4 regions of the Mesorhizobium sp. B2-4-12 genome follow, and region 3 is predicted to be linked to each of the others. Evidence: predicted binding sites of a transcription regulator. Region 3 holds the regulator's gene; each other region holds the start of a gene.
What was found. Region 3 encodes PhoB, which activates phosphate uptake and scavenging genes when phosphate is short. Its sites were predicted from a motif close to TGTCATNNANCTGTCAT; they were not measured.

Region 1 (5,397 bases), on a different contig from region 3:
GCGCGCGATGCCGTTCCGCAAGCATTGTTCAGACGCAGGTTGGGCTTTCGCCTGGAAAAGGCGAGGCTTTCCGATGAGGCGGCGCGCCGGCGGTTGAACTACTACAACAAGCTGCAGGATGTTTTCACGCCAAGCGCGAATGCGGTACGCGTCGGCAAGCTGCCCTTCACGCCGACCATGTACTATTACGACCTGAAGGAATTTGCCCGCTACTTCGATCCCGGATTGCTCATCGACCTGGAGTTCGGCGACGTCAGGAATGTGCCGAAGGTGCCGTCGATCGTGAAGGACCGGCCGATCCGTGATGATGACAAGAACGCGGTCATCATGAAGCTCGACAAGTTTCGTCACTTCCAGATGCCGGCCGACGCCATTTCGTTTACCGACAAGCTGCCTGCGGTGGTCTGGCGCGGCGATCTCAACAATCCGATCAGGACAAGATTTCTGAAGGCTGTGTGCGAGCTGTCGTTCTGCGATGCCGGCTCGCACAAGCCGAACGCTCCGGCCGAATACGCCAAGCCCTTTCTCAGCATCAGCCAGCAGCAGCGCTATCGCTACATCGTCTCGCTCGAAGGCAATGACGTGGCGACCAATCTCAAATGGATCATGAACTCGAAGTCGCTCTGCCTGATGCCGCCGCCGACCTATGAGACGTGGTTCGCGGAACGGCTGCTCGAGCCCAATGTCCATTATGTACCGCTTGAAGCGGATTTCTCGAACCTGGCCGAACATGTGGCCTATTTCGAACGGCACCCGGCGAAGGCCGAGCGCATCATCGCGGCCGCGAACGCCTATTGCCGGATATTCGACAACGAACAGACGGAGCAGGCGATCTCGCTGCTGGTGCTCTACAAATATTTCGTGCTCAGCGGCCAGATCAAGCCCGATGCCGAGGTCTGGCGTTACATAACGGGCTAGTCGCCGGCGACATTTGGCGTCGGCGCCATTGGTCTCGCGTTTGGATGACACCGGGTTGCGAAATGCCTGGCACAATGACGTGTGAGCATGGCGCGGGAACTATCTCGGGCTGCCGGGTGTTTTGGTCGCGTTTGTCCTGATATCAACGTGGTACGATGGCCACCATAAAACGAACGACGCAGAAGGTTTTCTACTATGCGCGAAACGTCATGCGCGATATCGCCCCCCAGGTCCTCTTCCGACGACGGCTGGCGGCCCGCCTGGAGCAGGCCAGGCTCTCGGATGAGGCCGTGCACCGGCGGTTGAATGACTACAACAAGCTGCAGGGCACCTTTATGCCAAGCCCGGATGCGGTGCGCATCGACAAGATGCCGTTTGAGCCGAGCATGTACTATTACGACCTGAAGGAGTTCGCCCGTTATTTCGATCGGGCATTGCTCCTCGACCTGGAGTTTGGCGACGTCAGGCATGTGCCGAAGGTGCCGACACTCGTCAAGGATCGGCCGATCCGCGCCGACAACAGCAACGCGGTCATCCTGAAGTTCAACAAGTTCCGCCACTTTTACATGCCGGACGACGCGGTCGCCTTTGCCGACAAGCTGCCGGTCGTGATCTGGCGCGGCGATCTCAACAATCCGATCAGGACACGGTTTCTGGACGCAGCGCGCGACCTGCCTTTCTGCGACGTGGGTTCGCACAAGCGAAGTGCTCCGGCCGAATACAGCAAGCCCTTTCTCAGCATCAGCCAGCATCTGCGCTACCGCTACATCGTCTCGCTCGAGGGCAATGACGTGGCGACCAACCTCAAATGGATCATGAATTCGAACTCGCTCTGCCTGATGCCGCCGCCGACCTACGAGACATGGTTCGCGGAGAGCCAACTCGAAGCCAATGTCCACTATGTGCCACTCGATCCGGATTTCGCCGATCTCGGCGAAAAGGTGCGCTATTTCGAAGCGCACCCGGCGGCGGCGGAGCGCATCATCGCCGCAGCCAACGCCTATTGCCGCAAATTTTCCAATGAGCGAGACGAGCAGGCGATCTCCCTGCTCGTGCTCTACAAATATTTCGTGCTCAGCGGGCAGATCGAACCCGATCCCGAACTCTGGCGGTTCATCGAGGGTTAGGCGTCACGCGCCTTCGGTCAGCCGCAGTGGCTGCAATCACGCCTGGGTTGCAATAAAACCGTCACTGCCGGCCTATATTGAAGTCGGCTCAGGTGTTTCCATCAAGGCCGCTGGCCAGCAATGGGAACACCGTCCGGAACCGACAGGGTTTGCAAGCGGAGCAGCTGACATGACCGAGCTAAAACAGAATTCTCCCGCCAAGGACTGGCTCGAAGCCGAGCTCGCCGACACGCTCGACGAAGATTATGAACTCGAAATGTCGGAGCCGGCGCTGTCGATGGAGATCGCCAAGATCTACAAGAACTCGCATCCGCCTTCGATCGATCGCATGCAGTATTTTCGCGACCTGATCACCCTGCAATCCGAATTGATCAAACTCCAGTCCTGGGTCGCCTATCACAAGAAGAAGCTGGTGGTGATTTTCGAGGGCCGTGACTCCGCCGGCAAGGGCGGCGTCATCAAGCGCATCACCCAGCGGCTCAATCCGCGTATCTGCCGCGTTGTGGCACTTCCGGCGCCGACCGAGCGCGAGAAGTCGCAATGGTATTTCCAGCGTTATGTCCCGCACCTGCCGGCGGGCGGCGAGATCGTGCTGTTCGATCGCTCCTGGTACAATCGTTCCGGCGTCGAACGGGTGATGGGCTTTGCTTCGCACGAGCAGGTCGAGGAGTTCTTCCATGACGTGCCGGAGTTCGAGCGCATGCTGGTGCGCTCGGGCATCACCGTGGTCAAATACTGGTTCTCGATCACCGATGAGGAACAGCAGATGCGCTTCCTGATGCGCATCCACGATCCGATGAAGCAGTGGAAGCTGTCGCCCATGGATCTGCAGTCGCGTGTGCGGTGGGAGCAATACACCAAGGCCAAGGAAGAAACCTTCGCCCGCACCAACATTCCCGAAGCGCCCTGGTTCATCGTCGAGGGCAACGACAAGAAGCGCGCGCGGCTCAACTGCATCGATCATCTTTTGAAGCAGATGCCGTATGAAGATGTGCCGCACGAGGAGATCACACTGCCCGAGCGCGTGTTCAACCCGGAATACGAGCGCCAGGTTCTGCCGCGAGAACTTTACGTGCCGGAGAAATATTGAGGCGCATTTCCGTCTCTCCCCGTATAGTGACGGAGAGAAAGAGACTTGCACCTGCGGGTTTCGCCAATGACCGGAGTTGCGGCTATGCCCGTTTGATGACCACATGCATGGCGTGCGGCGAAGCGACCTGTTCGCTGCATTGATAGCCGAGTTTCGGAATGTCGAGGCCGGCCAGAAGGTTTTCGCCTGCGCCGATCAGCACGGGCGAGATCGCCAGATGCATCTCGTCGATAAGTTTCTGCTCCAGATATTGCCTGATTGTCGCGACGCCGCCACCGACCCGCACATCCTTTCCATCAGCCGCAGCCTTCGCTTGCTCAAGCGCCGAATGGATACCCTCGGTGACGAAGTAAAAGGTCGTGCCGCCTTCCATGACGACGGGCTCACGCGCATGGTGGGTCAGCACGAAGACCGGCACGTGATAGGGCGGGTTGTCGCCCCACCAGCCCTTCCAGCTCTCGTCCTTCCAGGGGCCGCGGATGGGTCCGAACATGTTGCGGCCCAGGATCCAGGCCCCAACATTTTCGAAGCTGCGCGCGGCGAAATCCTCGTCGACGCCGGTGGCGCCGCCTTCCTCGCCGAACATCTTGCGGAAGGTCCGGGTGGTGAACGCCCATTTGTGCAGCGATTTTCCGCCGACACCGAGCGGATTCTCCAAGTCCTGGCTGGGACCTGCCCCAAAGCCGTCGAGCGATAGGGAGAATGCATTGACACGCAGCTTGGACATGAAATCTCCTCGATAGTCAGTTGTGTTATGCAAGCAGTTTTTTGTAGCAAACCGATTGCAAATTGCAAGCGGTATCTTCGAGATGCGAATAATGCGTGTCCGGACCCGCGGTCAAGCGATGTCCGGACTTGTCTCGTGACGATTGATGATGGCAAGCCGCCGCCGGGACGGTTGCCACACCAACTCATTCGCTGACGAGCTCCATGAAGCGGATGTGGTTGCTGAACGGGTCGATGACCTCCACCGTCAGCCGCCCGTCCTCGTCTTCCAAGCCGGGTTTCATATAGCGGTAGTCCTTGCCCGCAAGCTCCTCATGGAAGTCGCGGATGCCCTTCATGTAGACAACCATGTTGCCGCCTGGCGTCGCGTCGCCGGCGTGTTCGGACAGGTGCAGGACAAGATTGCCACGCGAGACCTGCGTGTACAGCGGGAAATGGTCGCCGTAGCGGTGTTCCCAGTCCACGGTGAAACCGAGGAAGCCGAGGTAGAATTCGTGCGCCTTCGCGACGTCGAAGATGCGCACGATTGGCGCCGTCCGTTCGAAGATGATCGTCTCCTGCCTCGCGAGCGGCGCTTCGATCTTTGCCGACAGGATATTCCAGTTCGCCAGTCCGAACTGGCGCGCGACGATTTCCAGGGCCTCGCTGTGGCTGATCGTCAGGTCGTGGTCGGCAAGCGCGTCCCGCATGGCTTTCGCCATGGTCTTGGCATCGCGATAGGCAAGCATGTCCGTTTCCTCGGGGCACGGCGAAGTCTTCGTCAGTGCCCGCATTGCCGACGCCTTCGCCCGACGGTGAAACGGGTCAGGAAGCATCCTCTGGAGGCGTTCGCCATGCCTCTTGGCGAGGTGCGGGCTGCCGGCCGCCTCCGGCCATGCGGCATCATAGCCGCAACCAGCCCACCTTGTCAGCGGGAATTCGCCGAGATGACAGCCGGCTCCGAAGCGTGTCATGCAAGACCTGGAAGGGTCGCGGTGCGGTGGCTGAGGGGGGCGAAGTTACCCCTTCAGCATCACGGCCACTTCGGGCGCGAAATAGGTCAGGACGCCGTCGCAGCCTGCACGCTTGAAGGCAAGCAGCGATTCCAGCATCGCCTTCTCGCCATCGATCCAGCCATTGGCGCCCGCTGCCTTGATCATCGAATATTCGCCCGAGACCTGGTAGGCGAAGGTCGGCATCTGGAATTCGTCCTTCAGCCGGCGGATGATGTCGAGATAGGGCAGGCCGGGCTTGACCATCAGCATGTCGGCGCCCTCGGCGAGGTCCTGCTCGGCCTCGCGTACCGCCTCGTCCGAATTGGCGTGGTCGATATAGTAGGTCTTCTTGTCGCCCTTGAGCAGGCCGGCGGTGCCGACCGCCTCGCGATAAGGGCCATAGAAGGCCGACGCGAACTTGGTCGCGTAGGACATGATCGCCACGTCCTGAAAGCCGTTGGCGTCTAGCGCGTCGCGGATGGCACCGATGCGGCCATCCATCATGTCGGATGGCGCGATGATATCGGCGCCCGCCGCCGCCTGGATGACGGCCGCCGCCGCG
Region 2 (5,397 bases), on a different contig from region 3:
GCATGTCACTCTTGGCGACCTCACTATCGGGCAGCAACAGCTGATCGCCGCCGCCCGCGCCACCGTGCGCGGCACCAAATTCCTGATCTTCGACGAGCCGACCGCTTATCTGACCCGCAAGGAGGCCGACCAGCTCTTCACCCTGATCCGCCGGCTGAAGTCCGAGGGCGTGACCATCATCTATATCAGCCACCGCATGGAGGAAGTCTTCGAACTGGCCGATCGCGTCTCCGTGCTGCGCGACGGCACGCTGGTCGGTACCAGGAACATCAGTGAGACCAACGACGCCGAACTGGTCAAGCTGATGATCAACCGCTCGATCGAACAAATCTACCACAAGGAGCATTTCACGCCGGGCGCCGCGATCATCGAGGCCAGGAACCTCTCGGGCAAAGGCTTCGAGAACGTGTCGATGACAGTCCGCGCCGGCGAGATCGTCGGGCTCTACGGCCTGATCGGCGCCGGACGCAGTGAATTCGTCACCACGCTCTACGGCCGGCACCGCAAATCGGCCGGCCAGATCCTGTGGGAGGGCAAGGACGTCCAGATCAATTCCGAGCATGATGCCATCAAGCTCGGCATGGCGCTGGCGCCGGAAAGCCGCCGCGACCAGGGCCTCTGCCTCAACCTGCCGGTCGGCCTCAACCTCAATCTGCCGATCTACAAGCGCATCTCCAACAATCTCTTGATCTCCGGCGCCCAGGAAAAGACCCAGGCCGACCGACAGATCGCCGATCTCAGGATCAAGACGCCGACACGCAATGCATTGGCCTCCAGCCTGTCGGGCGGTAACCAGCAGAAGATCGTCATCGGCAAGTGGCTGGCCCATGGCGCCAAGTTGTTCATCTTCGACGAGCCGACGGTCGGCGTCGACGTCGGCACCAAGGCCGAGATCTACCGCCTGTTCAGCGCGCTCCTGTCGAAAGGCGCCGGCATCATCCTGATCTCGTCCTATTTGCCGGAGGTCTATGAACTGGCCGACACACTGCACGTGTTCCGCCGCGGCAAGCTGGTGGCGACGCATGGGTTTCGAACCGCCGATCACGAGGACATTCTCACACAGGCGCTCGCCGAGAAACAAGAAAAGCTGGGAGGAAAGATATGAGCACCGAGGTGATTCCTGCCGAAAAACCGAAGCGCAACTATAACGCCCTGTTCGGGTTGACGCTGCTGGCGCTGCTGGTGCTGCTCTGGGTCATCCTGTCGCTGGCGACATCGAGCTTCGCCTCGGCCAACAACATCTCGAACCTTTTGCGTCAAGGCTCGATGATCGCCATCCTGGCTGTCGGCCAGACCTTCGTCATCATCACCGGCGGCATCGATCTGTCCGTCGGCGCCGTGGTCGGCTTCGCCACCGTCATTGCGGCAATGCTGATCAATGCCGGCATCCCGGTTTTCCTCGCCATCCTGCTCACCCTGCTGGTCGGCGTCGCCATCGGCCTCTTCCATGGCTTTGGCATCGTCAAGATGGGCCTCCCGCCCTTCATCATCACCCTGGCGACGCTGACGTCGCTGCGCGGCATCGGCCTTCTGATGACCAACGGCAATTCGATCTCGATCAACAATGATGCCTTCCAGGAATTCTCGCGCAATTCCTTCCTCGGCGTCCCCAATCTGTTCTGGATGGTCCTCCTGGTCGGCATACCCGCTTACGTCTTCCTGCATCACAGCCGCTGGGGCCGTTATCTCTTTTCGGTCGGCTCGAATGCCGAGGCCTCGCGCCTGTCCGGCGTCAATGTCCAGCGCACCATCTTCATGGCCTACACGCTGTCGGGTCTCTGCGCGGCGTTCGTCGGCGTGCTGCTCGCGTCGCGCATCGGCATCGGCAATCCGACCCAGGCCGAGGGCTGGGAACTGCAGGCGATCGCCTCGTCGGTGATCGGCGGCACCTCGCTGTTTGGCGCCGTCGGCTCGGTGCACGGCCCACTGCTCGGCGCCTTCATCTTGGCCACCATCAACAACGGCGCCAACCTGCTCAACGTCAACGCCTTCTGGCAGCGTGTCATCACCGGCGTGCTGATCATCGTCATCGTCTATTTCGACGGTCTGCGCCGCCGCGGCAAATAGATCCTCCCTGACCCAATGCGCCGGTCGGCTCAGCCGCAGGCCGGCGCCCTTTTTGAAACTGGAACTGCGTCATGAAAGCCGTCGTCTGCCGTTCGCCCGGCGACCTCATCCTGGAAGATCGTCCCGCACCCGGCCGACCGCTCCCCGGCTGGGCGCTGGTCGCGGTCAGCCATGTCGGCATCTGCGGCACCGACTACCATATTTTCGAGGGTAAGCACCCCTTCCTCGCCTACCCCAGAATCATGGGCCATGAGGTGTCGGGGGCGGTCATCGAGACCGGTGAAGGCGTCGATCTGGCCATTGGCGAGCCGGTCGTCATCAACCCCTATCTTGCTTGCGGCACATGCATCGGCTGCCGGCATGGCAAGCCGAATTGCTGCGTGCGGATCGAAGTGCTCGGAGTGCATCGCGATGGTGCCATGTGCGAACAGATCCTGGTGCCGGCACGGAACCTCTATCCCGCCAACGGCCTGTCGCTCGCCGACGCCGCGGCGATAGAATTCCTGGCCATCGGCGCGCATGCCGTGCGGCGCTCGCGCGCTGAACCCGGCGCGCGCACTCTGATCATCGGCGCCGGCCCGATCGGGCTGGGCACCGCCCTCTTCGCCCGTATCGCCGGGCTCGATGTCAGCCTGCTCGACATGAGCAGCGAAAGACTGGCCTTTGCCGCAAGCGAGCTCGGCTTCTCGATCCTTGACGGTTCGCAAGCGCCGGCGGCCGATCTGGTACGGGAGGCAACCGGCGGCGAAGGGTTCGACGTGGTCTTCGACGCCACCGGCAACACCCAGTCGGTGCAGTCAGCCTTCGCCCATGTCGCGCATGGCGGGACGCTGGTGCTGGTCAGCGTCGTCAAGGATGACATCGCCTTCTCCGACCCGGAGTTCCACAAACGGGAGATGACGCTGATCGGCAGCCGCAACGCCTTGCGCGCCGACTTCGAGCATGTCGCCGCTTCGATCCGCAGCGGCGCCGTGCCGTTGGCCAGGCTCGTCACCCACCGCACCACTCTGGCCGGCACGCCGCTCGACCTCGCCCGCTGGGCGCACGAGAAATCGGGCTTGATCAAGGCCGTGATCGAGGTCGGATAAGATATCCGTTCCAACACGAGATTCGGCGGATCGTTAAGCGGGGACTTTGGCAGATCGCTGCCTTGGCAACTGGCCGAAACACCTATCGCCTCGTCATCCTATGACGGAGCAAGGAGCGACGCGGCGCAGATCATAGGATCCATGCCGCGACCTCGAAGCGTTGCCGCAGTGCAGAACGCTGCATCCCTCGGCCGACATCGCGGCATGATCCTTGGGTCTCCGCGACGTCGCTTCGCGACTGCTTCGCCCAAGGATGACAACGTTGGGCGCTAATTGATCACCGACAACTTCAACTCGACCCGCTCTGCCGGAAAGCGCGACTCCGAAAACTGGATCGGTTGGCCGTCGGGCGTGACGTTGACGGCGACCGTGACCAGCACGATGGCGCCGGGCTGCAGGTCGAGGTCGGCAAGGTCGGCCGCATCGGCATGGCGCGCCGACAGCACGGTCGATTGCCGGAGATAATCATCTATTCCGAAACGCGCCAGCGACGCCGTGACCGATCCTGTCTCAGCCATGGCCTTGTCGATACCGGCAAAGCGCCTGGCATCGAACCAGCCGGCGGCGCGTGACACCGGCCGGCCGTCGGCTTCACCGCGCGTCTCCAGCCTTACCACCTCCGCCCCTTTGGCCAACCCAAGACCCTCGGCGACACGCTGGCTGGCGGACTCGACCGATGAGGAGAGCAACACGATGTGCCGTTCAGACGTCTGCCCTTGCAGGCCGGTGGAAAAGCGCGTGCGCGCGCCGATCGGATAGGAGAGCCGCTTGCGCGACAGCACGAAAGTGCCGCGTCCCTGCTCGGCCCGCAAAATCCCTTCCTGGACAAGGGCCGATATGGCGCTGCGAACGGTATGGCGGTTGACACCGTAGCGTTCGGCCAGCGCCACCTCGGGCGGCAGCGCGGCATTCTCGGCGAAATCGCCGATGGCGATCGATTGCAGAATCTTGTCGGCGATCTGGCGCCATAACGAAACGCCGCTGCGTCGCTCTATGCTGTCGGCCATTTGCTGCCCGATCATCCCCTGGCCCCACCCTCTCAATCTTGTCATCCACCCGTCATGGACTCACGCTAGATAAAGAGTATAATTTGTATAGTCGTCTATATCAATAGACAAATTTAACAGCAAGGAAAACAGGCGATGCGAGGACAGGAAGCCCGCGACCAGGCCGAGCGGAAGGCCGCCATGGCGACGCTGGCGCAATCGAGCGGCGACGACATCGTCCGGCTCTGGAACGAGGCCGGCCTGCCTTCGCAAGCCGAGCTGCTGCGCGGTCCCGAAACCGGCCTGGTGACGCTGCGCGGCCGCATCGGCGGCGGCGGTGCGCCATTCAATGTCGGTGAAGCGACCGTCACCCGAGCCACTGTCCGGCTGCCGTCCGGACAGGTCGGCCATTGCTACGCGCTTGGCCGCGACAAGCAGAAGGCGAAGCTGGCGGCCATCGCCGATGCGCTGTGGCAGGACCCCGCCCACCGCACCGTGGTCGAGACCAGGCTGATCGCGCCTTTGCGGACTGCGCTCGCCACTGCCCATGAAAAGCGCCGCGCCGAGACGGCGGCAACGAAGGTGGATTTCTTCACCATGGTTCGCGGAGAAGACTGATGGACATCGCAGCCCAATCGATCGAGGGCGGATTCGCCGATCCGGTCTTCAACGCGCAGACCGTTTTCCGAGCGATCATGGACGCGATGGCGCGGCCGGGCAGCGTGCAACCCTTGCCGGTCCTTGCCCGGCCGCCGGCGCCGCTTTCGGCAACCGCCGGTGCCATCGCGCTGGCGCTCTGCGACAGCGATACGCCGCTCTGGCTCGACCCTGCCCTGCACGCCTCCGCGGCGGTCATCTCCTGGCTTGGCTTCCACACTGGCGCGCCGCTGGCCAACACGCCCGCCGACGCGCATTTCGCCTTTGTCGCCACGCCCGCCGAGATGATGGCGCTCGACGGTTTTTCGCAGGGCACGCAGGATTATCCCGACCGCTCGACGACCCTGATCCTGCAGGTCAGCGACCTCGGTTCGGGCGTCCCGCTGCGGCTCGAAGGCCCCGGCATCGAGACCAGCGCCACGATCGCGCCGGCGCAGATGCCGCGTCATTTCATCGAGCAGTGGAAGCAGAATACCAAGCGCTTTCCGCGTGGCGTCGACATCATCCTCGCCGCCGCCGACGGCATAGCTTGCCTGCCGCGCACGACGCGCATCAAGACGATGGAGGCGTAAGATGTATGTCGCGGTAAAGGGCGGCGA
Region 3 (5,397 bases):
CCGATGACCAGCGCTAGCACCCAGATCCATGGATTGCCGAGTTCAAGCCCGACGAACCGAACTAGGAAATGCACCTGGGCAAAACCCATGACCATGCCGATCAGGCCCTCGGCCGAGCCGACGGACAGGTCGATGTTGCGCATAACGATGACCAGCACCATGCCGCAGGCCATGATGGCGACCGCGGAGCTTTGTACGGAGAGGTTCCATAGATTGCGCGGCGTGAGGAAGGTGCGGCTGTCGAAATCGAGCGGATTGACGCCCAGACGCAGGCTCGAAATCACGTGCAGCCCCACCCAGATCAGCAACAGGGCGCCGATCATGCCGAGCATGCGGGTGTCGATCTCGGTTGCCTTCAGGAAGCGGGCGACCGCGCCGAGTTCCGATGCGCGTGCGGTATCGACCTGCGGCGGGTTGGACGTCGTGTCGGTCATGATTTCCTCCCACTGGCCGCCGTCTGGCGCGGACGCCGGAGCCCAGCCTAGAAGCTATCCGCCTGATGCGGAAACACAAATCTTTTTGAGAAAACGCCGCCTTAAAGCAATTCCAGGAAAAGTGCGTAGCGGTTTTCCGTCCGGAATTGTGGGAAACAATGGGCTGGAACGGTTCAGCGATTCAAGAAACACTGAACCGTTCCAGGGCCGCGGCGTCTATATCTGAGAGAAACAGGCCAGCTTAGTTACAGGCCGCGACGGTGCCGGCGGCGACGCCCGCGCAGACTTCGTCCTTCTTGATCCAACCGGCATCGATGACGACGTTGAGATTGTCCTTGGTGATGGCGACCGGGGTCAGGAACAGCGACTTGACAGTGTTACCGCCAGGCGTCGTGAAGTCCTTCACGCCGGCAATGTCGGTCATCTTCTTGCCGTCCGCCAGTTGCGAGGCGATCTCGGCGGCGTTCCTGCCGAGCTCGCGCGCGTCCTTCCACACCGACACGGTCTGGGTGCCGAGCGCGATGCGGTTCAGCGCGGCATGGTCGCCGTCCTGGCCCGACACCGGCACGGTGCCAGCAAGGCCTTGCGCCGTGAGTGCCGCGACGACGCCGCCGGCGGTGCCGTCATTGGCGGCGACCACGGCGTCGACCTTGTTGTCGTTGGCGGTCAGGAACTGCTCCATGTTCTGCTGGGCGTTGGCGGGCAGCCAGCCGTCCGTATAGGCCTCGCCGACATTCTTGATCTTGCCGCTATCGATGGCCGGCTTGAGCACTTCCATCGAGCCCGAGAACAGGAAGTCGGCATTCGGATCGGCACCCGAGCCCTTGATGAAGACATAGTTGCCTTCCGGCTTGACCTTGAACACCGCGCGGGCCTGCATCCGGCCGACTTCCTTGTTGTCGAAGGTCAGGTAGAAGACGTCCTTGTTCTCGATCAGGCGGTCATAGCCGACGACCGGAATGCCTTCATCCAGCGCCTTCTGGACGGCCGGGCCGATGGCCGAGGCATCCTGCGCCAGGATGATCAGCGAATTGGCGCCCTGCGAGATCAGGCTCTCGACATCGGTGAGCTGCTTGCCCGGATTGGACTGTGCGTCGGCGGAGATGTACTTGTCGCCTGCGGCCTCGATCGCCTTCTTCATGGCGGCCTCGTCGGTCTTCCAGCGCTCTTCCTGGAAGTTGGACCAAGAAACGCCGATGACCTTGCCCTTCGCCTGCGCGACCGACGCGAGCGTCAGTGACATGGCGACACCCGCCAGGATGGCGACTGCGAATCTCTTCATGATATCCTCCCTGCGCCGCGTATGGCGCGACCAAACTGACCCGAAGGCCGGCACAAAGGCTCTATTTTTTCGAGCCTCAAAAAAAATAGTGATGCATCGCCGGAAGGCTGTCAACAATGATTCTGATGGATTTTGAGGGCCGAGAACTTTTTTCGAGCCCCGCAATAAATAAATGACATCGCCGGCCGCTTCTGCCAGTATTTGATCTGTTGCCGCAGTGTTCGAGGGGCACGACGAGCCGCGGCGACCGGGAGGATATTGGAAAGGCATGTCGGTCGGAATCCGCCACGACGATCTGCGCCGGCGCAACCGCGCAATGGTGATTGCGGCCGTGCGCCGGGCCGGCCAGCCCTCGCGCACCGAAATCGCCGCGACCACCGGCCTCAGCCACTCCACCATATCGGCGATTTCCTCTGATCTGATCGGCGAAGGTACCCTGGCCGAAGGCAAGCCGAGCGAGGCCGGCGCGCTCAAACGCGGCAGGCCGCAGGTCGGGCTTGGCCTCAATCCGGAAGCCGCAACGGTGATGACCGTGGTGCTGTCGCTGAATTTCCTGTCCGTCGCCGTCATCGACTATGCCGGCCAGGTCATATCAGAGGAACAGCGCCGGCTGGATACGCTGACCATGTCGCGCGATGCACTGATCGGCGAATGCGTCGCCATCGTGCGGCGGCGCCTGGAGGATCCCGACCTCGACGTGCGCAGCGTCGCCCGCATCGCGCTGGCGATCCAGGGCATCACCGACACCGATGCCCGGGCAATGCTGTGGTCGCCCATCACGCCGCAGACCGACATCGCCTTCGCCGACATACTCGAAGCCGAGTTCGGCATCCCCGCCACCGTGGAGAATGACTGCAACATGATGGCGGTGGCGCTGCGCTGGCGCGATCCGGAGCGCTACCGCGACGACTTCATCGCCATTCTCCTTTCGCACGGTATCGGCATGGGCCTGGTGCTGAAGGGCGAGCTCTTCACCGGCACCCATTCCTCGGGCGGCGAATTCGGCCATATGATCCATCGGCCAGGCGGCGCGCTCTGCCGCTGCGGGCGGCGCGGCTGCGTCGAAGCCTATGCCGGCAATTACGCCATCTGGCGCAACGCCAGGCAGCTCAGCGAGGACACCGAGCCGGTCGCCGATGTCAGCGACGCGCAGATGCGGGCGCTGGCGGCGACGGCGCGGCAAACGGACGGGCCCGAGCGGGAGGCCTACCGCAGGGCCGGCGAGGCGCTGGGCTACGGCCTCGGCAGCCTGTTCGCGCTGATCGATCCCGCCCCCGTCGCCATGGTCGGCGTCAGCGCCGCCGCCTTCGACCTGATCGAGCCGGCATTGCGCGAGGCCATCGCCCAGACCGCCGGCGGCCAGCACTCGAAATCGATTTCCTTCGACACCGAGCCCAACGAGTTGCCGCTGATCCGCGAGGGCTGCGCCATGCGGGCGCTGACCTTCGTCGACCAGGAGATTTTCGCGCCGGGCATGCAGGCGAAAGCCGGCTCCGGGAAGAACGTGGCCTGAATAAAGTCGCGCTCAATCCTCGCGGATTGCATACCCCGCACCACGAATGGTGCGGATGACGTCGGGCATGCGGCCGTTATTGACCGCCTTGCGCAACCGGCCGACATGCACATCCACCGTGCGCTCGTCGATATAGATCGTCTCCCCCCAAACATTGTCGAGCAGCTGGCTGCGCGAAAACACCCGGCCGGGATGACGCATCATGAATTCGAGCAGGCGGAATTCGGTCGGCCCGAGCCGGATCTCGCTCTTCTTGCGGTAGACGCGATGTGATTCGCGGTCGAGCACGATGTCGCCCACCTTGAGCACGCTGGACAGCACTTCCGGCTTGGCGCGGCGCAGCAGCGCCTTGACCCTGGCCATGAATTCCGGTGTCGAGAACGGCTTGACCAGATAATCGTCGGCGCCGGTCGAAAGGCCGCGCACGCGGTCGCTTTCCTCGCCGCGCGCCGTCAGCATGATGATCGGCAGCCGCTCGGTCTCGGGCCGCATCCTTAGCCGGCGACAGAGTTCGATCCCGGACACCGCCGGCACCATCCAGTCGAGCACCAGGAGGTCGGGGACGTTCTCCTGCAGGCGAATCTCCGCCTCGTCGCCGCGCGGGACCACCTCGACCTGGTAGCCTTCCGATTCCAGATTGTAGCGGAGGAGCACGCCGAGTGGCTCCTCATCCTCCACCACCATGATGCGTGGCGCGATCATCGACTGGTCACCTCTAAGGCAATTCCAGGAAAAGTGTGAAGCGGTTTTCCGTCCGGAATTGCATGGAAACAAGAGAGAGAGCGGTTTTCCGTAAAACGGTGAACCGCTCTGACGATCAAGCCGCCGGCGCCGACATCGCCGTTTCGTCCTGCTTCGGACGATTCGCGGGCAGCTGCGTACCGGTCAGCACATAGTAGGCATTCTCGGCGATGTTGGTCACATGGTCGCCGATGCGCTCGAGATTCTTGGCGCAGAACAACAGATGCGTGCAAGCCGTGATGTTGCGCGGATCCTCCATCATGTAGGTGAGAAGTTCGCGGAACACGGAGGTGTATTTGACGTCGATACGTTCGTCATCGGCGCGCAGCTTGGCAAGGGCCTCGGCATCGTGCGCCGCATACTCCTCGATCACGCCCTGCACCTGGATCAGCACCAGCTGCGCCATGGCGTCGATGGAATGCGACAGGTCGCGCGGCGTGGTGGACAGGCCGACCGTACCGACGCGCTTGGCGATGTTCTTGGCAAGGTCGCCAATGCGTTCGAGGTCACCGGCCATGCGGATCGACCCGACGACATGCCGCAGATCGTCGGCCATCGGCTGGCGCTTGGCGATCAGCGTGATGGCGCGGTCGTCGAGTTCGCGCTGGCGCGCGTCCATGATGACGTCGTCGGAGACAACGCGCTGTGCCAGCGCGTTGTCGGAGTTCAGCAGCGCCTTGGTGGCGCCGCCGACCATCGAGCTGGCGAGATCGCCCATGTCGCTGATCAGCCTGCTGATCTGTCCGAGATCCTCGTCGAAAGAAGCGACTGTGTGTTCGGCCATGATCCTGGTCCTCGTATGCGTGAGATCAGCCGAAGCGGCCGGTGATATAGTCCTGCGTGCGCTTCTCGCGGGGCGATGTGAAGATCTTCTCGGTACGGTCGAACTCGACCAGCTCGCCCAGATACATGAAAGCCGTCTGGCGCGACACGCGCGCCGCCTGCTGCATGTTGTGGGTGACGATGACGATCGTGTAGTCGGCCTGCAGCTCGTCGATCAGCTCCTCGATCTTGGCGGTCGACAGCGGGTCGAGCGCCGAGGCCGGCTCGTCGAGCAGGATGACCTCCGGCTTCACCGCCACGGTACGGGCGATGCAAAGACGCTGCTGCTGGCCGCCCGAAAGGCTGAGCCCGCTGGCGTTGAGCTTGTCCTTGACCTCGGTCCACAGAGCCGCGCGCTTCAGCGCCTGCTCGACACGGCCGTCCATCTCGGCCTTGCTGATCTTCTCATAGAGCCTGACGCCGAACGCGATGTTTTCATAGATCGACATCGGAAACGGCGTCGGCTTCTGGAACACCATGCCGATCTTGGTGCGCAGCAGGTTGAGGTCCTGCGAGCGGTCGAGAATGTTCCGGCCGTCAAGCAGCACCTGACCCTCGGCGCTCTGCCTCGGGTAGAGCTCGTAGATGCGGTTGAAGACGCGCAG
Region 4 (5,397 bases), on a different contig from region 3:
GTCTGGCGTCGCCAGGCATCAGCCATCTGGTGGGGGGCGCCGGAAGGGGCGGGAACGGAAAGGGTCATGATCGGGGATGCAAAAAGGGCGGCGCTTTCAGCACCGCCCTTTCCGATTTCATCATCAGCCGCCGATGGCTGCCTTACGGGCTTCGACGATGACGCTGTAGAAGTCCGGCTTCACCGGAACGTAACCGGTGAAATCGCCGCCTTCGACGCCTTCGAAGCAAGCCTTGTCCTTCTTGGGCAGGTCGGTGAAGAAGGCCGTGAGCTTTGCAGTCATCTCGTCGCCGAGCGCGGTGCGCACGACCAGCGGGCCGTTCGGGATCAGGCCCGAGCGCCAGACTTCAACGAAGTCGTTCGGATCGACGGCACCCTTGGCGACTTCCTTGTGGAAGGTGCCGGAGCTGTAGCCGTTCTTGAAGTCGCCGATGCCCGAGGAATCGTCGACAGCGACATCGACCTTGCCGTCGCGCACGGCCAGAACGTTGTTCTCATGGCCGCCGTTGAACTGGGTCGAAGCGAAGAAGCTGTCGTTCGGCATGCCGGTGGTCTTCGGAATCTGAGTCAGCGGGATCAGATAGCCCGAAGTCGAGTCCGGGTCGGCGTAGCCGAGTTTCTTGCCCTTGGCCGACATGATGTCCTTTATGCCCGAGGACTTCAGCGCCATGCCGATCGAGTAATAGCCGGTGGAACCGTCGGTCTGTTTGGTGGTGAGGATCGGGGTGACGGCTTTCGGGTCCTTGATGTAGACGCTGGCATAGCCGGAAGCGCCGAGCTCGGCGAAGTCGAGCGTGCCGCCGAGCAGGCCCTGGATGACGCCGTCATAGTCGGCGGCGGGGAACAGCGAGACCTTCTCGAAGCCGAACTCGGTCTTCAGGTGGTCGGCCAGGCACTGGTAGTTGCGCAGGCGGTCGGTCTCGTTTTCACCGCCGAGAATGCCGACGCGGAATTCTTTCATGTCGGCGGCATGGGCCATGCTGGTGGCCATCGCGAGCACCGAAACGGCGCCAAAAATCATTTTCCTGAACATATGACGTCTCTCCTGTAGGTTCCGGCCCCGCGCCGGCAGCGTTCTTGATTTTGACGGTGCCCTTGACGCGGGCGGACGATCCAGTACGGCTTTTCTTGGCCCATGATCTTTCCCGAAAAACGAATTCCACTTTTCGGGATAATGGGCTCAGTATCCCGGGAAAGCGGGTTCGAGCGGTCCGGCGGATGCGGTAATCTTTTGTTTGTAGGCAACGCTGGTCGAGGTGATGGCCTCCGAGATTTCGCTGCCATTGGCATCGGCGCCGTAGACAAGACGCACGGCGTCGCGGTCGAGTTCTTCGGGCGGACCGTCGAAGACGACCTTGCCGGCGGCCATGCCGATGATGCGGTTGCAATAGGCGCGGGCGGTGTCCAGCGTGTGCAGGTTGGTGACGACGGTGATGCCTTCGCGCAGGTTGATGTCCTGCAGCGAATCCATAACCACCTTGGCATTGAGCGGGTCGAGCGAGGCGATCGGCTCGTCGGCGAGGATCACCTTGGGCTGCTGCATCATGGCGCGGGCTATCGCGACGCGCTGCTGCTGTCCGCCCGACAACGTGCCGGCGGGCTGGAGCGCCGTGGGCGCGATGTCGAGCCGTTCCAGCGCCGCGACCGCCTCGGCGCATTCGGCGCGCGAGAACATGCCCAGAAGATTGGACAGGGTCGAACGATGGTTTAGTTTGCCGAGCAGCACGTTGGTCAGCACGTCGAGACGCGGCACCAGGTTGAACTGCTGGAAGATCATGGCGCAGTCGCGCTGCCAGCGCCGCAGTGGCGAACCACGCAGCCCGGAGACCTCGGCGCCGTCAAAAAAAATCGACCCCTGGCTGGGATCGACAAGACGGTTGATCATGCGAAGAAGGGTCGACTTGCCAGCGCCGGAACGGCCAATGATACCGACCATCTGACCCTGCGGGATCGAAATGTTGACGTCGCTGACGGCGGTGTTCTTGCCAAATCGTCGGCTGACACCGCGGATTTCGAGCGTGGCAGAGGTAGCTGACATGGGGCCGGGCTCCAGTCCAGTCGCGATTGAAGGTCTGTTGGGTCTTCGCTAGCGCAGCGCCATGAACCTGCGGTGTCGGATTGATGTCAGTTTTGTTACTACCCACAGGCCTGCGCCAGGCGTTTGGAGGGGACGATCAGCCGAGCACCAGCAGTTCCTCGAAATGCTTCATGTCATGGAACGCGCAGAATGCGGGATGCTTGATCTCGATCACCGGGGCCTGCCGTACGAAAAGCGCAAGGCAATCGTCGAACAGCGCCTGCCATGCCGACGCCCTGTCATCCGCAAGCCGTTGGATCTGATAAGCGAAGGTGATGTGAAAGACGTAGGTTTCGTGATCAGGGTGCCGGTATCCGAACGGCACCGCGAGTGCGTCGCGCCATTCGCGCATGATGCGCACGTCCTCGTCCGTCGCGCCGGCAACGGTAAGGCCGGTCGGCACGACCTCGATAACCTTGATGTTGAAGGGAGGCAAGCCTTCGAAACCCTTCAGGCGTTCCAGATAGAGGCGGGTCATGGCGTCAATGCTGGTGTCGAGCGGCACATCCTGTGGCCAGTAAGGCAAGCGGCGGCGATATTCGATGATGCCCTGGAACAGCGTCATGTGCAGGCTGGAGACCGGCGTGAAGGCAAGGCGGTCGGCATCCGGCATTGCCGTCATCCGATCGCGCACGGCCAGCACCACCGCTTCGGAGGGCGAGCCGCCGACCAGATGGCTGACGACGGTGTTGCCGGGCTCGAGGAGAAAGTTGCCCGATGCATCGTAGCGCGTGCCAAGGTGCGCCGGCGGCGTCGGATTGTAGCCGGCAAAGAATCCGGCGAGCGAGGGTCTGACAGTGTCGAGCATGGCGATCTCCTTGGGAGATGGCGTCCTGTCCGAGTCCTGTGTCAAGGGTATGAAACGACCCCTCCTCAACAACGATGCACTGGGTTATCCGCCGTACTTCTCCAGAAACGCCTCGGCCTCGAGTTCGCGAAAATCGTCGAGCGAAGCACGCAGCCTCGCATGGTCCCAGTCCCACCAGGCCAGCGCCTGATAGCGCTCAGCGGTGCGGCGGTCGAAGCGCTCGCGGATCGGTTTGGCCGGCACGCCGGCGACGATGGTGTAAGGCGCGACATCCCTGGAGACCACCGCACCGGCGCCGACCGCGGCGCCATCGCCGACGGTGACGCCGGGCAGCACGGTCGAGCCGTGACCGAGCCAGGTGTCGTGACCGATGGTGACGCGTTTGGCACGGCGCTGCGCGAAAAACTCGCTCTCGTGCTCGGCATCGTCCCAATAGTCCGAGGCGCGGTAGGTGAAGTGGTGCAGCGTCGGCCGCCAGGTCGGGTGGTTGGTGGCGTTGAGGCGGACGCTGGCGGCGATGTTGGCAAACTTGCCGATCGTCGCGCACCAAACGGCGCAGTCCTGCATCATGTAGGAATAGTCGCCGAGCTCGCTTTCCGAAACCCGGCTGCGGTCGGCGATCTCGGTCCAGCGGCCGAGTGTCGAATTGTGTACCTCCGCCGTCGGGTGGACCAACGGCGTCTCGGACAACTTCCTGGTCATGCGGCGAGTTTTCCCGGAGCAAAGGCGGTGACGTCGATGACGCGGTCGGCGACCGCTTCGCGCACGTCATGGTCGTGGAAGATGCCGAGCAGCGCGACGCCTGTCGCCTTCTTGGCGGCGATGAGTTCGATCACCACGTCGCGGTTCGTTGCGTCGAGAGATGCGGTCGGCTCGTCGAGCAGCAGGATCGGATGTTCGGTGATGAAGCCGCGCGCGATGTTGACGCGCTGCTGCTCGCCGCCCGAGAAGGTCGCCGGTGGAAGCGCCCACAGTTTTTCCGGCAAATTGAGTTGCGCCAGCAAGGCGCGTGCCTTGCCTCTGGCTATCTCGCGTTCTTCGCCGCGCTCGACCAGCGGTTCGGCCACGACATCGAGCGCCGAGACGCGCGGCACGGTGCGCAGGAATTGGCTGACATAGCCGATGGTTTGCCGGCGCACGGCCAGCACGGTGCGCGGGCTGGCATTGGCGAGATCGATCAGGCCGCCTTCATGGCTGACGATGATCTGGCCTTCGTCGACGGCATAGTTGCCGTAAAGCATTTTCAGGATCGAGCTCTTGCCGGCCCCGGAGGGACCGCCTAGCACCGTGCATTCGCCAGCCTTGATCGAGAACGAAACAGCTGCGACGACCGGCAATTTGATGCCGTCGCGCAGATGCATGGTGAAGCTTTTGGCGACATCGGAGACAACGAGCGGGGTTGGCATCAGAAAGTCCTCCGGTCGCCATTCGATAGTGATCCTGCGTGGAGCCAAGCGCCCCCCTCTGGCCTGCCGGCCATCTCCCCCTCAAGGGGGGAGATCGGATGTCGCGTCGGCTTTCGCCAATATTCAACGTTGCAGAATGAGCGAGGCAAAAGAGCCGCTGATCTCCCCCCTTGAGGGGGAGATGGCCGGCAGGCCAGAGGGGGGTACGCCGGAGCGAGCATGATCAAACCTGCAGAATCGAGGAAACGAGAAGCTGGGTGTAGGGCGCGCGCGGGTCGTCGAGCACGCGGTCGGTGAGGCCGCTTTCGACGACGCGGCCGTCCTTCATCACCATCATCCGCTGCGACAGCAGCCGAGCCACGGCGAGGTCGTGGGTGACGACGATGGCGGCCAGGCCAAGATCGGTGACGAGCCCGCGCAAGAGATCAAGCAGGCGCGCCTGCACGGAAACATCGAGGCCGCCGGTCGGCTCATCCATGAACACCAGGCGTGGGCCGGTGACGAGGTTGCGGGCGATTTGCAGGCGCTGGCGCATGCCGCCGGAAAAGGCGCGCGGTTCGTCGTCGATGCGGTCTTCCTCGATCTCGACTCGCGACAGCCAGTCGACGGCGGTGGCGCGGATCTTGCCGTAGTGCCGGTCGCCCACGGCCATCAGCCGTTCGCCGACATTGGCGCCGGCCGACACCGTCATGCGCAGGCCGTCGGCCGGGTTCTGATGGACAAAGCCCCAGTCGGTGCGCATCAGGAATCGGCGCTCGGCCTCGCTCATGCGGTAGAGCTCGCGGAACTGGCCGTCGCGCATACGATAGCTGGCGGTGCCGGAGGAAGGCAAAAGCCGCGTCGACAGGCAGTTGAGCAGCGTCGTCTTGCCGGAACCGGACTCGCCGACGACAGCCAGAACCTCGCCCGGCCACAGGTCGAACGAAACGTTGTCGCAGCCGACGCGCGAGCCATAGAATTTGGAAAGCGCCGAGACGCGGAGCAGCGGTTCGTCGGTCATTGTGCCGCCTCCATTTTTTCCGAGGCAAGAAGGCTTTCGGGGGCAAGATGACCGCGATGGCCGTCTTCGCGCCGCTTCTCGCAATGGTCGGTGTCGGAGCAAACGAA

Region 1: ppk2 (polyphosphate kinase 2) is a predicted target of PhoB. The motif match lies at 2,094-2,110, and genes of this name have one in related genera.
Region 2: phnF (phosphonate metabolism transcriptional regulator PhnF) is a predicted target of PhoB. The motif match lies at 4,202-4,218, and genes of this name have one in related genera.
Region 4: phnC (phosphonate ABC transporter ATP-binding protein) is a predicted target of PhoB. The motif match lies at 2,110-2,126, and genes of this name have one in related genera.

What each region holds. Positions count from the first base shown of each region.
Region 1 covers NZ_VFVC01000017.1:74,851-80,247, forward strand. The annotation lists gene FJ934_RS12790 (glycosyl transferase family 90) at 1-918, shown strand, start outside; gene FJ934_RS12795 (glycosyl transferase family 90) at 1,074-2,045, shown strand; gene ppk2 (polyphosphate kinase 2) at 2,215-3,135, shown strand; gene FJ934_RS12805 (dihydrofolate reductase family protein) at 3,218-3,862, opposite strand; gene FJ934_RS12810 (glyoxalase superfamily protein) at 4,047-4,589, opposite strand; gene hemB (porphobilinogen synthase) at 4,860-5,397, opposite strand, start outside.
Region 2 covers NZ_VFVC01000012.1:73,920-79,316, forward strand. The annotation lists gene FJ934_RS10095 (sugar ABC transporter ATP-binding protein) at 1-1,105, shown strand, start outside; gene FJ934_RS10100 (ABC transporter permease) at 1,102-2,067, shown strand; gene FJ934_RS10105 (zinc-binding alcohol dehydrogenase family protein) at 2,139-3,155, shown strand; gene phnF (phosphonate metabolism transcriptional regulator PhnF) at 3,425-4,177, opposite strand; gene phnG (phosphonate C-P lyase system protein PhnG) at 4,298-4,759, shown strand; gene phnH (phosphonate C-P lyase system protein PhnH) at 4,759-5,370, shown strand; gene FJ934_RS10125 (carbon-phosphorus lyase complex subunit PhnI) at 5,372-5,397, shown strand, end outside.
Region 3 covers NZ_VFVC01000010.1:121,354-126,750, forward strand. The annotation lists gene FJ934_RS08980 (sugar ABC transporter permease) at 1-434, opposite strand, end outside; gene xylF (D-xylose ABC transporter substrate-binding protein) at 676-1,716, opposite strand; gene FJ934_RS08990 (ROK family protein) at 1,985-3,229, shown strand; gene phoB (phosphate regulon transcriptional regulator PhoB) at 3,242-3,931, opposite strand; gene phoU (phosphate signaling complex protein PhoU) at 4,047-4,754, opposite strand; gene pstB (phosphate ABC transporter ATP-binding protein PstB) at 4,780-5,397, opposite strand, start outside.
Region 4 covers NZ_VFVC01000012.1:81,605-87,001, reverse strand. The annotation lists gene phnE (phosphonate ABC transporter, permease protein PhnE) at 1-68, opposite strand, end outside; gene phnD (phosphonate ABC transporter substrate-binding protein) at 124-1,032, opposite strand; gene phnC (phosphonate ABC transporter ATP-binding protein) at 1,180-2,037, opposite strand; gene FJ934_RS10160 (DUF1868 domain-containing protein) at 2,174-2,884, opposite strand; gene FJ934_RS10155 (DapH/DapD/GlmU-related protein) at 2,969-3,586, opposite strand; gene phnL (phosphonate C-P lyase system protein PhnL) at 3,583-4,290, opposite strand; gene phnK (phosphonate C-P lyase system protein PhnK) at 4,514-5,290, opposite strand; gene FJ934_RS10135 (alpha-D-ribose 1-methylphosphonate 5-phosphate C-P-lyase PhnJ) at 5,287-5,397, opposite strand, start outside.